Regions from separate parts of the Pseudomonas sp. BJa5 genome, predicted to be linked through region 2. Evidence: predicted binding sites of a transcription regulator. Region 2 holds the regulator's gene; the other holds the start of a gene.
What was found. Region 2 encodes sigma-54, which starts transcription at its own class of promoters, with help from an activator protein. Its sites were predicted from a motif close to ANTGGCATNNANNTTGCTNT; they were not measured.
Positions count from the first base shown of each region.

Region 1 (6,803 bases), on a different contig from region 2:
TGCGCACGATGTTGAGTACGGCCTGGATCATCTGCTCGCGGTCGATCAGCACGTCCGGCAGGCTCGGGTCGTAATCGCGCACCAGGGTGATGCCACCCTGGCTTTCGGCCTCGACCAGGCTGCAGACCCGTTCGAGCACTTCATGGATGTTGGTCATCGCCAGGGACGGCAGCTTGTTCGAGCCAAGCATGCGGTCGACCAGGTTACGCAGGCGGTCGGCCTCTTCGATGATCACATTGGTGTAGTCCTTCAGGCCATCCTCGGGCAGCTCCCGGGACAGCAACTGGGCCGCACCACGAATGCCGCCCAGCGGATTCTTGATCTCGTGGGCCAGGCCGCGCACCAGCATCTTGGTGGTTTCCTGCTTGGACAGCTGCGCCTCTTCCTTGGTGATGCGCAACAGCCGGTCGCGGGGGTGGACTTCGAGCAGCAGCAGGGTCTGGCCCTTGCTCAGGATCGGCGTCACCGCGTAGTCGACGGTCTGGGTCTGGCCGGTCAGCGAGGTCAGCTGGGCTTCACGCTTGGTGAACGGGTGCGCATGCTCCACCGCCAGGCGTAGGGAGTTGAGTGCTTCGGGGGATTCGGTGAACAACTCGCTGATGAATTGCCCATGGCTGCGCTGGCCGCTGATGGCCAGGAGCATTTCCGCTGCCGGGTTCATGTACTCGAGGCGCAGGTCGGCGTTGAGCAGGATGGTGGCAGTGGTCAGGTTGTCCAGTAGCAGTCGGTGCAGGGCATCGCTGATGGTCATGGGGTGTCTGTGACCTCTTTTGGCTCATGACGACTCCGGGGGTGCCAGGGTCGCGGGCGCTGGTTGTCTGCTGGTAACAAGAAAATGCAAAAAACAAACCAAGGCTCCGAAAAGAAGCGGAATTCCCGGATAAAGACCTGTAATTGCGCGAAAAACACCTAAAAAACGCTGGAGCGGCCAATTTTCTGAACCAAAATGGGCCGGTCAGTCTGCAAGCAGGTGGTTGAGTGCACCAATATAGAGCATAGGGGAAAAGTCGATGCATGCAGGCTGAAGGCTGCGGTGCCGAGAGCAGAAAACAAAAAGGCCTCCCGAAGGAGGCCTTTCTTGTTGCGTTACGCCGCTTGCGCGAGCGTCACTGGCTTAGCAGCTGTAGTACAGCTCGTATTCCAGTGGGTGTACGAAGGTGCGGACCTTGATTTCTTCTTCGCTCTTCAGGGCGATGTAGGCATCGATGAAGTCGTCGGAGAATACGCCGCCCTTGGTCAGGAACGCACGGCCCTTGTCCAGCTCTTCCAGGGCTTCTTTCAGGCTGCCGCAAACCTGTGGGATTTCCTTGGCCTCTTCAGGCGGCAGGTCGTACAGGTTCTTGTCGGCGGCATCGCCTGGGTGGATCTTGTTCTGGATACCGTCCAGACCAGCCATCAGCAGTGCAGCGAAGGCCAGGTACGGGTTGGCAGCCGGGTCCGGGAAGCGCGCTTCGATACGACGGGCTTTCGGGCTCGAAACGTAAGGAATACGGATCGAAGCGGAACGGTTGCGAGCCGAGTAGGCCAGCATGACCGGGGCTTCGAAGCCTGGGACCAGACGCTTGTAGGAGTTGGTCGACGGGTTGGTGAAGCCGTTCAGGGCCTTACCGTGCTTGATGATACCGCCGATGAAGTACAGGGCGGTGTCGGACAGGCCGGCATAGCCTTCGCCCGCGAAGGTGTTCTTGCCGTCTTTCCAGATCGACATGTGAACGTGCATGCCCGAGCCGTTGTCGCCGTACAGTGGCTTAGGCATGAAGGTAGCGGTGCGGCCGTAGGCGTCGGCAACGTTGTGCACGACATACTTCAGGGTCTGGACTTCGTCGGCTTTCTTCACCAGGGTGTTGAACTTGACGCCGATTTCGTTCTGGCCGGCAGTCGCCACTTCGTGGTGGTGAACTTCGACGGTCTGACCCATTTCTTCCAGTGCGTTGCACATGGCAGTACGGATTTCGTGGTCGTGGTCGAACGGCGGAACCGGGAAGTAGCCGCCTTTGACGCCTGGACGGTGGCCCTTGTTGCCGCCTTCGACGTCCTGGTCAGACATCCACGAGCCTTGCTCGGAGAAGATCTTGAACATGGAGCCGGAGATGTCGGACTTGAACTTCACTTCGTCGAAGATGAAGAACTCAGGCTCGGGACCGGCGAACACGGTGTCACCGATCATGGTGGCTTTCAGGTGCTCTTCGGCACGCTTGGCGATCGCACGTGGGTCGCGGTCGTAGCCTTGCATGCTCGAAGGCTCGATGATGTCGCAGACCAGGATCAGGGTCGGCTCTTCGGTGAACGGGTCCAGAACGGCGGTATCGTCAACCGGCATCAGGATCATGTCGGAAGCTTCGATGCCTTTCCAGCCAGCGATGGAGGAACCGTCGAACATCTTGCCGACTTCGAAGAAGTCGTCTTCCAGCGCATCGCGAGCTGGCATGGTCACGTGGTGCTGGGTGCCACGGGTGTCAGTGAAACGCAGGTCAATCCACTTGACGTCATGATCTTTGATGAGTTGAACCGACTTCGACATAGTGTCCTCCGGGTGGGGTAGAGCTTGCCTGTGCAGCCCTTTAATTTGGGTGATGCCGGGCGCGAATAGTCGGCCAAGGCAACCTGCCTCACAAGGGAGCAAATTGCATGCCAGTGCCCCGGTTTGGCATTTCTGCCCCATTCCTACGCGTTTCAGGGGGTTTTGGCCCGAGTGTCGGACAATTTTTGCACCCTGATGAGGCGTTATTTTGCTCTAGCGCACCATATCAGTGCATGCAAAACCTTCTGTACGATAATTGGTTAAACCTTGAACAATTTCCGCTATAATCCGCGCCCCACTTTTTTAGTCGGCAGCGCACGCACAGTTTTTCATGAAACTAATCGTAAAAGTCTTCCCGGAAATCACCATCAAGAGCCGCCCGGTTCGCAAGCGTTTCATCCGTCAGCTGGGCCGCAATATTCGCACCGTGCTCAAGGATCTCGATCCTGAGCTGGCGGTCGATGGTGTCTGGGACAACCTCGAGGTGGTCACCCGCATCGAGGACGAGAAAGTCCTGCGTGAGATGACCGAGCGCCTGACCTGCACCCCGGGCATTGCCCACTTCCTGCAGGTCGAAGAGTACCCGCTGGGCGATTTCGACGACATCGTTGCCAAGTGCAAGACTCACTTCGGCCACCTGCTGGCCGGCAAGCGCTTCTCCGTACGCTGCAAGCGTGGCGGTCACCACGACTTCACCTCGATGGACGTCGACCGTTATGTCGGCAGCCAGCTGCGCCAGCAGTGCGGTGCCGCCGGTATCGACCTGCGCAACCCCGAGGTCGAGGTGCGCATCGAGGTGCGCGACCAGCGCCTGTACGTGATCCACAGCCAGCACAAGGGCATCGGCGGCTACCCGCTGGGCGCCCTGGAGCAGACCCTGGTGCTGATGTCCGGTGGTTTCGACTCCACCGTGGCGGCCTACCAGATGATGCGTCGCGGCCTGATGACCCACTTCTGCTTCTTCAACCTCGGCGGCCGTGCCCACGAACTGGGGGTGATGGAAGTCGCCCACTACCTGTGGAAGAAATACGGCAGCAGCCAGCGCGTGCTGTTCATCAGCGTGCCGTTCGAGGAAGTGGTCGGCGAGATCCTCGGCAAGGTCGACAACAGCTATATGGGCGTGACCCTCAAGCGCATGATGCTGCGCGCGGCGGCGCAGATGGCCGATCGTCTGGAGATCGACGCGCTGGTCACCGGCGAGGCGATTTCCCAGGTCTCGAGCCAGACCCTGCCGAACCTGTCGATCATCGACCAGGCCACCGACAAGCTGGTGCTTCGCCCGCTGCTGGCCACCCACAAGCAGGACATCATCGACCAGGCCGAGGCGATCGGCACCGCCGACTTCGCCAAGCACATGCCTGAATACTGTGGCGTGATCTCGGTGAACCCGACCACCCACGCCAAGCGCCACCGCATCGAACATGAAGAGAAGCAGTTCGACATGGCGGTGCTGGAGCGCGCCCTGGAGCGCGCCCGCCTGATCGCCATCGATCATGTGATCGACGAACTGAGCCAGGACATCCAGGTCGAGGAAGTCGCCCAGGCGCTGGCCGGCCAGGTGGTGATCGACATCCGTCACCCGGATGCCCAGGAAGATGAACCGCTGGAACTGGAAGGCATCGAAGTGAAACTCATGCCGTTCTATGCGATCAACAGCCGCTTCAAGGAACTGGACCCAGCGCGCCAGTACCTGCTGTATTGCGACAAGGGCGTGATGAGTCGGCTGCATGCCCACCACCTGCTGAGCGAGGGACATGCCAATGTGCGTGTTTATCGTCCGGCATAAGACGCCGGGGCTGTATGGCGGAAGCATCCGCCATCGCCCTCCCGACCGCCGGGCAGTCTGAGCACCGTTCATTCATATTCGCCGCTTAAAATAGCGGCAACCCGAATCCTCTGATCGAGAAACACAAGTGATCGAAAATCTGCGTAACATCGCCATCATCGCCCACGTTGACCATGGTAAAACCACCCTCGTCGACAAACTCCTGCGCCAGTCCGGCACCCTGGAGCGTAACGAGCTCAACGACGAGCGCGTCATGGACTCCAACGACCAGGAAAAAGAGCGCGGTATTACCATTCTGGCGAAAAACACCGCCATCAACTGGAACGGCTACCACATCAACATCGTCGACACCCCCGGCCACGCCGACTTCGGTGGCGAGGTTGAGCGTGTAATGTCGATGGTCGACTCCGTGCTGCTGCTGGTCGACGCCCAGGACGGCCCGATGCCGCAAACCCGCTTCGTGACCAAGAAGGCCTTCGAAGCCGGTCTGAAGCCAATCGTCGTGATCAACAAGGTCGACCGTCCGGGCGCGCGTCCTGACTGGGTTCTGGACCAGATCTTCGACCTGTTCGACAACCTCGGTGCCACCGACGAACAGCTGGACTTCAAAGTCGTCTACGCCTCGGCCCTGAACGGCATCGCCGGTCTGGACCACACCGAAATGGGCGAAGACATGACCGCGCTGTACCAGTCGATCATCGACAACGTACCGGCGCCGGCTGTTGACCGTGACGGTCCGTTCCAGATGCAGATCTCCGCACTGGACTACAACAGCTTCCTGGGTGTTATCGGCGTTGGCCGTATCGCCCGTGGTCGCGTCAAGCCGAACACCCCGGTCGTCGCCATCGACACCGACGGCAAGAAGCGCAACGGTCGTATCCTCAAGCTGATGGGTCACCACGGTCTGCACCGCGTTGACGTCGAAGAAGCCCAGGCCGGCGACATCGTCTGCATCAGCGGTTTCGACGAGCTGTTCATCTCCGACACCCTGTGCACCCCTGACGTTGTCGAGGCGATGAAGCCGCTGACCGTCGACGAGCCGACCGTTTCGATGACCTTCCAGGTCAACGACTCGCCGTTCTGCGGTAAGGAAGGCAAGTTCGTCACCAGCCGTAACATCAAGGAACGTCTGGACAAAGAGCTGCTGTACAACGTGGCACTGCGCGTTGAAGAAGGCGACTCGGCTGACAAGTTCAAGGTTTCCGGCCGTGGTGAGCTGCACCTGTCGGTTCTGATCGAAACCATGCGTCGTGAAGGCTTCGAGATGGCTGTAGGCCGTCCTGAAGTAATCATCCGCGAAGTAGGCGGCGTCAAGCAGGAGCCGTTCGAGAACGTCACCATCGACATCCCTGAAGAATCCCAGGGCAAGGTCATGGAAGAAATGGGCCTGCGTAAGGGCGACCTGACCAACATGGCGCCGGATGGCAAGGGCCGTGTACGTCTGGAATACAACATTCCAGCCCGTGGTCTGATCGGTTTCCGTAACCAGTTCCTGACCCTGACCAACGGTGCCGGCATCCTGACCTCGATCTTCGATCGCTACGACACCATGAAGTCCGGCCAGATGTCCGGCCGTCTGAACGGCGTACTGGTTTCGGTCGAGACCGGCAAGGCCCTGACCTACTCCCTGGAAACCCTGCAGGCGCGCGGCAAGCTGTTCGTCGAGCACGGCCAGGAGATCTACAACGGTCAGATCATCGGTCTGAACAGCCGTGACAACGACCTGGGCGTGAACCCGACCAAAGGCAAGAAGCTCGACAACATGCGTGCTTCGGGCAAGGACGAGACCATTGCCCTGGTTCCGCCGGTTCGTCACACCCTGGAACAGGCCCTGGAATTCATCCAGGACGACGAGCTGTGCGAAGTCACGCCTAAGTCGATCCGTCTGCGTAAGAAGATCCTCGACGAAGGCGAGCGTACCCGCGCTGCCAAGAAAGCCAAGGCTAACTAAGCCCGGCTGAACGAAAACGCCCCCGGTCGCAAGACCGGGGGCGTTTTTGTTTGTCTGGAACTACCGGTGGGAGCAGCCGGTGGGAGCGGGCTTGCCCCGCGATTGCGGGTTGTCAGTCACATCGCATCGCGGGGCAAGCCCGCTCCCACAGCAAGTCCGCTCCTGCTAGCGGCGAGCCACCGGCTTGGGGATATACGCGCAATACCCCGGGCGCGGCCCGATTCGCGGGTGGTTGCGGCAGGTGTCCGGGCGAGTTTCATAAATGGTGCACAGGCGGCTCTTGCGGTCCAGATAGATGCAGTCGTCGTTGCTCATCTGCGCCAGGGTGAAGATGCCCGATTTCTGGTTGAAGCGCTGGATGATCCCGTCTTTCTGCAAGCGCTTGGCAATGTTCTTCGGCGGTTCGCCCACCTCGAACTCATCCACCACACCCATGCGGATCAGGTCTTTAATCTTCACTTCCGTCGGCAAGGTGCAGCAGGTCGAGTTGCAGCCCCCGCACATATGGCTTTGGTACTTCTGCCAGGTCTCCAGGCGGTCGACTT
Region 1 covers NZ_JALRNG020000016.1:28,083-34,885, reverse strand. The annotation lists gene glnL (nitrogen regulation protein NR(II)) at 1-751, opposite strand, end outside; gene glnA (type I glutamate--ammonia ligase) at 1,115-2,521, opposite strand; gene thiI (tRNA uracil 4-sulfurtransferase ThiI) at 2,853-4,307, shown strand; gene typA (translational GTPase TypA) at 4,435-6,258, shown strand; gene M2D63_RS11465 (YkgJ family cysteine cluster protein) at 6,424-6,803, opposite strand, start outside.
Region 1: a site for sigma-54 is predicted at 2,617-2,636, ahead of glnA (type I glutamate--ammonia ligase). Genes of this name have one in related genera too.

Region 2 (6,803 bases):
ACTGGAAACGCACCACCGAAATGGCCAATCGCCTGTTCGACCAGGGCGAGCTGGTCGATGCCCGCGAGTTGTACTTGCAGGCCCTGGCCCTGGCCCAGGTGTTGTTCGAGCGCTGGCATGACGCCGATGAGGCGGTGGCCGTGTGCGTGATCGCCCATCACAACCTGGCCGACCTGCACCTGCGCCTGAACCAGCCCCAGGAGAGCGCCGAATACCTCTGCGCGATCCATCAACGGCTGTTGCAGGCCATGCAGGACTCACGCCTGGCGCCAGCGCTGCGCGAAGCGGCGCTGCGTCACAGCGGCAAGACCTACACCGAGCTGTTGAGCTTCATCAGCGAGTACGGCCAGTACCCGCGCACCGAACGTCTGCTTCATAGTCATGGCCCGCAGCCGGCAGTGCTTGCCGGTCAGGAAAATAACGGGTCCCCAGCACATCATTACGGAATCCACTGAAAAATGTCGCATACCTTGCCTGCATTGCCTTACGCCTACGATGCGCTGGAGCCGCACATCGATGCCCAGACCATGCAGATTCACCACAGCAAGCACCACCAGACCTACATCAACAACCTCAATGCGGCCATCGAGGGCACCGAGTGGGCCGAGTGGCCGGTCGAGCGACTGGTGGCGGCGGTCAAGCAACTGCCCCTGCAATTGCAGGCGGCGGTGATCAACCAGGGCGGCGGCCATGCCAATCATTCGCTGTTCTGGACTGTCATGTCGCCAGCGGGCGGTGGCCGGCCGGCGGGCTCGCTGGCCAAGGCCATCGATGAGCAATTGGGCGGTCTCGAGGCGTTCAAGGAGGCCTTCACCAAGGCGGCACTGTCGCGTTTTGGCAGTGGCTGGGCCTGGCTCAGCGTGACCCCTGAGCAAAAGCTGGTGGTCGAGAGCAGCGCTAACCAGGACAGCCCGCTGATGCACGGCAATACCCCGATCCTCGGCCTGGATGTCTGGGAGCACGCCTACTACTTGTTGTACCAGAACCGTCGTCCCGAATACATCAGCGCCTTCTACAACGTGATCGACTGGTCCGAGGTAGAGCGCCGCTATACAGCCGCGTTGGCGTGAGTCGTTCCGGTATGCGTACGCAGGTGTTGTCCGTCAGCGGCGTTCGACTGTTTCGTCTCGCCCTGGGCACGGTGCTGTTGCTGGCCGGCGGTGCCTTGCTGGTCGCCCAGGGTATCGCCTGGCTGGACCTTGAGCCGCGCCTGTTGCGTGCGCTCGAGGGCGGTGCCCTGTGTGCGCTGGGGACGGCACTGGGGGCGGTGCCGGTGCTGGTGATCCGCAGCATGCCGGTGGCCTTGGCCGATACTTTGCTGGGCTTCGGTGCCGGGGTGATGCTGGCCGCGACGGCCTTCTCCCTGATCATTCCGGGGCTGGATGCGGCCCAGGCCATCGGCCTGGGCAAATGGGCAGCGGGCGGGCTGATCAGTTTCGGCCTGCTGTTCGGCGCCTTTTGCCTGTACCTGGTCGACCTGAAGGTGTCCGGCGCTTCACCCGAGGCGCTGGTGGGCACTGGGCAGCAGCCGGTGATCGCGGCGCGGATCTGGGTATTCGTGATCGCCATCATTGCCCACAACATTCCCGAAGGCATGGCCATTGGTGTCTCGGCTGGCGGCGGCATGGCCGATGCCGACAGCCTGGCCATGGGCATTGCCTTGCAGGATGTGCCGGAAGGCCTGGTCATTGCCCTGGTACTGGCCGGTGCGGGCATGGAACGGTTCAAGGCCTTTCTGATCGGTGCGGCGTCGGGGTTGGTCGAGCCGTTGGCGGCGCTGCTGTGCGCCTGGCTGGTGAGCGTGGCCGAACTGCTGTTGCCACTGGGGTTGGCATGCGCGGCAGGGGCGATGTTGCTGGTGGTGACCCAGGAGATCATCCCCGAGTCGCGCAGCAATGGCCATCATCGCCTGGCGAGCCTTGGGCTATGTGTCGGCTTCTGCCTGATGATGGTGATGGATACGGCGCTGGCGTGAAGGCGAGGCGGGGCGATCACTCGCCCTCGTCGAAGTAGTTGTTGATCAGTTCGATCAGCGCTTCCAGGGCTTCGTCCTGCTGCTCGCCTTCGGTGTGCAGGTGCACCTGGGTGCCTTTGCCTGCGGCCAGCATCATCACGGCCATGATGCTCTTGCCGTCGATCAGTTTGTCCGGTGCCCGTCCCACCCGCACGGTGCAGGGGAAGCGTCCGGCGACGCCAACGAATTTTGCCGCAGCCCGGGCGTGCAGCCCCAGCTTGTTGATGATGGTAATTTCACGAGCGGGCATCGCGGCAGGGGTCCTGTGGGCTAGAGGTCGCGGTGGCGAACCTGGACATTCTTCAGTGAGTGCTGCAGCGCCTGGCCGAGGCGCTCGGTCAGGTACACCGAGCGGTGATGCCCGCCGGTACAGCCGATGGCGATGGTGACGTAGGCGCGGTTGCTGGCGGCAAAGCGGGGCAGCCATTTGAGCAGGTAGCTGGAGATGTCCTGGAACATTTCCTCGACATCGGGCTGCGCCGCCAGGTAATCGATAACCGGTTGCTCAAGGCCTGAATGCTCGCGCAGCTCCGGTTTCCAGTAGGGGTTGGGCAGGCAGCGCACGTCGAACACCAGGTCGGCGTCCACCGGCATGCCGCGCTTGAAGCCGAACGACTCGACCAGAAAGGCCGTGCCGGGCTCAGGCTGGTTGAGCAGGCGCAGTTTGACCGAATCTCGCAACTGGTAGAGGTTCAGGTTGGTGGTGTCGATCTTGAGGTCGGCGAGGTCGGCGATTGGTCCGAGCAGTTCGCTTTCGACCTTGATCGCTTCGGCCAGGGAACGATTGGCGTTGGTCAGCGGGTGGCGCCGACGGGTTTCCGAAAAGCGCTTGAGCAGGGTCTCTTCGTCGGCGTCCAGGTACAGCACGTCACACTGGATATGCCGGCTGCGAGCGTCTTCAAGCAGTTCGGGAAAACGAATCAGGTGGCTGGGCAGGTTGCGCGCATCGATCGATACGGCGACCTTGGGTTGCATCAGCTCGGTATTGATCAGCGCGTTTTCGGCCAACTGCGGCAGCAACCCGGCAGGCAGGTTGTCGATGCAGTAAAAGCCGTTGTCCTCCAGTACCGCGAGGGCGGTGCTCTTGCCGGAGCCGGAGCGACCGCTGACGATGATCAGGCGCATGGGTCAGTGCTCGTTCTGTACGTCCAGGACGACCTGGTACAGCGCTTCACTGCTGCCGGCGGCCCGCAAGCGCTCACGAACGTCTTTGCGGTCGAGCATGCTGGCGATCTGGCGCAGCAGTTCCAGGTGTGCATCGGTGGCCGCTTCCGGAACCAGCAGGACAAACAGCAGGTCGACCGGGGCGCCGTCGATGGCATCGTAATCAATAGGGGCATCCAGGTGCAGCAGGGCGCTTACCGGCGCCATGCAGCCCTCGAGCCGGCAGTGGGGAATGGCAATGCCATTGCCGAAGCCGGTGGAACCCAGTTTTTCGCGAGCGACCAGCTTCTCGAAGACGTCTTGCATCTCCAGTTCGGGCACTTGCTCGGCGATCACGTTGGCGACCTTTTCCAGGGCGCGCTTTTTACTGCCTCCCGGCACGTTCACCAGGGAACGGCCGGGGGTCAGGATGGTTTCAAGTCGGATCATGGATGAGGGGGATCAGCGGGCTGCTGCACCTTGCAGCAGGCTCTGCTGTTTTTCCTTGTGTTTTTTCAGTTGGCGGTCGAGCTTGTCGGTCAAGGCGTCGATCGCTGCATACATGTCTGCGTGTTCGGCATTTGCAACCACTTCGCCGCCGGGAATGAACAGCGTCGCTTCGATTTTCTGCTGCAATTTCTCGACCTTCATGATCACCGTCACGTTGGTAATCCTGTCGAAGTGCCCTTCCAGCCGTTTCAGTTTCTGTTCGACGTACTCGCGCAGCGGTTGGGTGACTTCTACATGCTGTCCACTGATATTGACTTGCATACAGCTTCTCCTTTTGTTGCCCGTGCATAAAGAGGCAGGTATTGCGCCTGCCACTGAACTGCTGTGGCACATCTCAGGGGCTACATCAGTCGCTTGCGCTCGCTCGACGGTGCGATGCCGAGGGACTCGCGGTACTTGGCGACGGTGCGACGGGCTACCTGAATGCCTTGTGCCTCCAGTAAACCAGCGATCTTGCTGTCACTCAATGGCTTTTTCTGATTTTCCGCTGCAACCAGTTTTTTGATGATCGCGCGGATCGCCGTGGACGAGCATTCACCGCCCTCGGAGGTGCTGACGTGGCTGGAGAAAAAGTACTTCAGCTCGTAGATGCCCCGCGGGGTGTGCATGTATTTCTGGGTGGTTACCCGGGAAATGGTCGACTCGTGCATGCCCACCGCTTCGGCGATGTCGTGCAGCACCAGCGGCTTCATCGCTTCGTCACCATGGTCGAGGAAGCCACGCTGGTGCTCGACGATCTGGGTGGCGACCTTCATCAGGGTCTCGTTGCGGCTCTGCAGGCTCTTGATGAACCAGCGGGCCTCTTGCAACTGGTTGCGCATGAAGGTGTTGTCGGCGCTGGTGTCGGCGCGCCGGACGAAACCTGCGTACTGCGGGTTGACCCGCAGGCGTGGAACGGCCTCCTGGTTCAGCTCGACCAGCCAGCGCTCGTTGTCCTTGCGCACGATCACGTCGGGAACCACGTATTCGGCTTCGGTGGACTCGATCTGCGAGCCCGGACGCGGGTTGAGGCTCTGGACCAGTTCGATGACCTGGCGCAGTTCGTCTTCCTTGAGCTTCATGCGACGCATCAGCTGGCTGTAATCGCGGCTGCCCAGCAGGTCGATGTAATCATTGACCAGGCGCTGGGCCTCGGCCATCCACGGCGTGCGGGCGGGCAGCTGGCGCAGTTGCAGCAGCAGGCATTCGCTGAGGTTGCGCGCGCCGATGCCGGCGGGCTCGAACTGCTGGATGCGGTGCAGGACGGCCTCGACTTCGTCCAGTTCGATATCCAGTTCAGGATCGAAGGATTCGCAGATTTCCTCGAGGGACTCGTCCAGGTAGCCCTGATTGTTGATGCAGTCGATCAGCGTCACGGCGATCAGCCGGTCGGTGTCGGACATCGGTGCCAGGTTCAACTGCCAGAGCAGGTGGCTCTGCAGGCTTTCGCCAGCCGAGGTACGGGTGGTGAAGTCCCACTCGTCATCGTCATTGCTGGGCAGGCTGCTGGCGCTGGTCTGGTAGATGTCTTCCCAGGCCGTGTCGACGGGCAGCTCGTTGGGAATGCGCTCGCTCCATTCGCCTTCGTCCAGGCTGTCCACGGTCGGCGTGGATTCCTGGAAGCTGGTGTCCTGGGTTTCGGCAACAGGCTTGCTTTCGGCGTTGTCGGCCATCGGGTCGCTGTTGTCGAAGTCGTCGCCATCTTCCTGGCGTTCGAGCATCGGGTTCGACTCCAGCGCTTCCTGGATTTCCTGCTGGAGGTCCAGGGTAGACAGCTGGAGCAGACGGATGGCCTGTTGCAACTGAGGAGTCATCGTCAGTTGCTGGCCCATTCTTAGGACGAGCGATGGTTTCATGGCAGGGGCTTAACACCTTTTTCGCCGGCGCACATGCGCCATCCACTACAAGGGCACCGAAGCGCCAACTTTAAGCAAATTATATGCCTGAAATTGGAGCGTTTGCCTAGGGTGCTGTAACAATTATGCCGTATGGAAACGGACCAGCAGCCTCCGGCAAACGCCGTGTCGCTTCGAACTTACAAGCGGAACTCGTGGCCCAGGTACACCTCTTTCACCAGGTCATTGGCCAGGATGGTCTCTGCATCGCCTTCGGCGATCAGCTGGCCATCGTTGACGATGTACGCGGTTTCGCAGATATCCAGGGTCTCACGGACGTTGTGGTCGGTGATCAGCACACCGATGCCCTTGGCCTTGAGGTGATGGATGATCTGCTTGATGTCGCCGACCGAGATCGGGTCGACACCGGCAAAGGGTTCGTCGAGCAGGATGAACTTCGGCGCGGTCGCCAGGGCGCGGGCGATTTCGACGCGGCGGCGTTCACCACCGGACAGGCTCATGCCGAGGTTGTCGCGAATGTGGCTGATATGGAATTCCTGCAGCAGGCTTTCCAGCTCCTTGCGTCGACCGGCGGCATCGAGGTCCTTGCGGGTCTCGAGGATCCCGAGGATGTTGTCGGCTACCGACAGCTTGCGAAAGATCGAGGCTTCCTGGGGCAGGTAGCCGATGCCGGCACGGGCGCGACCGTGCATCGGCTGGTGGCTGACATCCAGGTCGTCGATCAGGACGCGGCCCTGGTCGGCCTGGACCAGGCCGACGATCATGTAGAAACAGGTGGTCTTGCCGGCGCCGTTGGGGCCGAGCAGGCCGACGATCTGGCCGCTGTCGATGGACAGGCTGACGTCGCGAACCACTTGTCGGCTTTTGTAGCTCTTGGCCAGGTGCTGGGCTTTGAGGGTCGCCATTTACTCGGCCTTCTTCTTCGGCTGGATCACCATGTCGATGCGCTGACGTGGCGTGGCCACGTTGCCACCACGACCGGCGGTCGCCACCTGGGTCTTGGTGTTGTAGACGATCTTCTCGCCTTCGGTGGTGTTGCCTTCGTTCTCGACCTTGGCGCGGTCGGTGAGGATCACCATGTCTTTCTGCGCCTGGTACTGGATGGTCACCGCCCAGCCTTTCATCTTGTCGGGCTTGGCGGCGCTCTGTTGCTGCTCGAAGTAGGCGAGGTTGCCCACCGAGGTCACCACGTCGATGTCGCCGCTGGCGGCGCGGGTGATGGTCACGGTGTTGCCTTTGATCATCATCGAGCCCTGGGTGATGATCACATCGCCCTTGTAGGTGGCGACGCCTTGCTTGTC
Region 2 covers NZ_JALRNG020000005.1:95,507-102,309, reverse strand. The annotation lists gene M2D63_RS04445 (hypothetical protein) at 1-455, shown strand, start outside; gene M2D63_RS04440 (superoxide dismutase) at 459-1,070, shown strand; gene M2D63_RS04435 (ZIP family metal transporter) at 1,082-1,975, shown strand; gene M2D63_RS04430 (HPr family phosphocarrier protein) at 1,992-2,264, opposite strand; gene rapZ (RNase adapter RapZ) at 2,285-3,139, opposite strand; gene ptsN (PTS IIA-like nitrogen regulatory protein PtsN) at 3,143-3,607, opposite strand; gene hpf (ribosome hibernation-promoting factor, HPF/YfiA family) at 3,620-3,928, opposite strand; gene M2D63_RS04410 (RNA polymerase factor sigma-54) at 4,009-5,502, opposite strand; gene lptB (LPS export ABC transporter ATP-binding protein) at 5,682-6,407, opposite strand; gene lptA (lipopolysaccharide transport periplasmic protein LptA) at 6,408-6,803, opposite strand, start outside.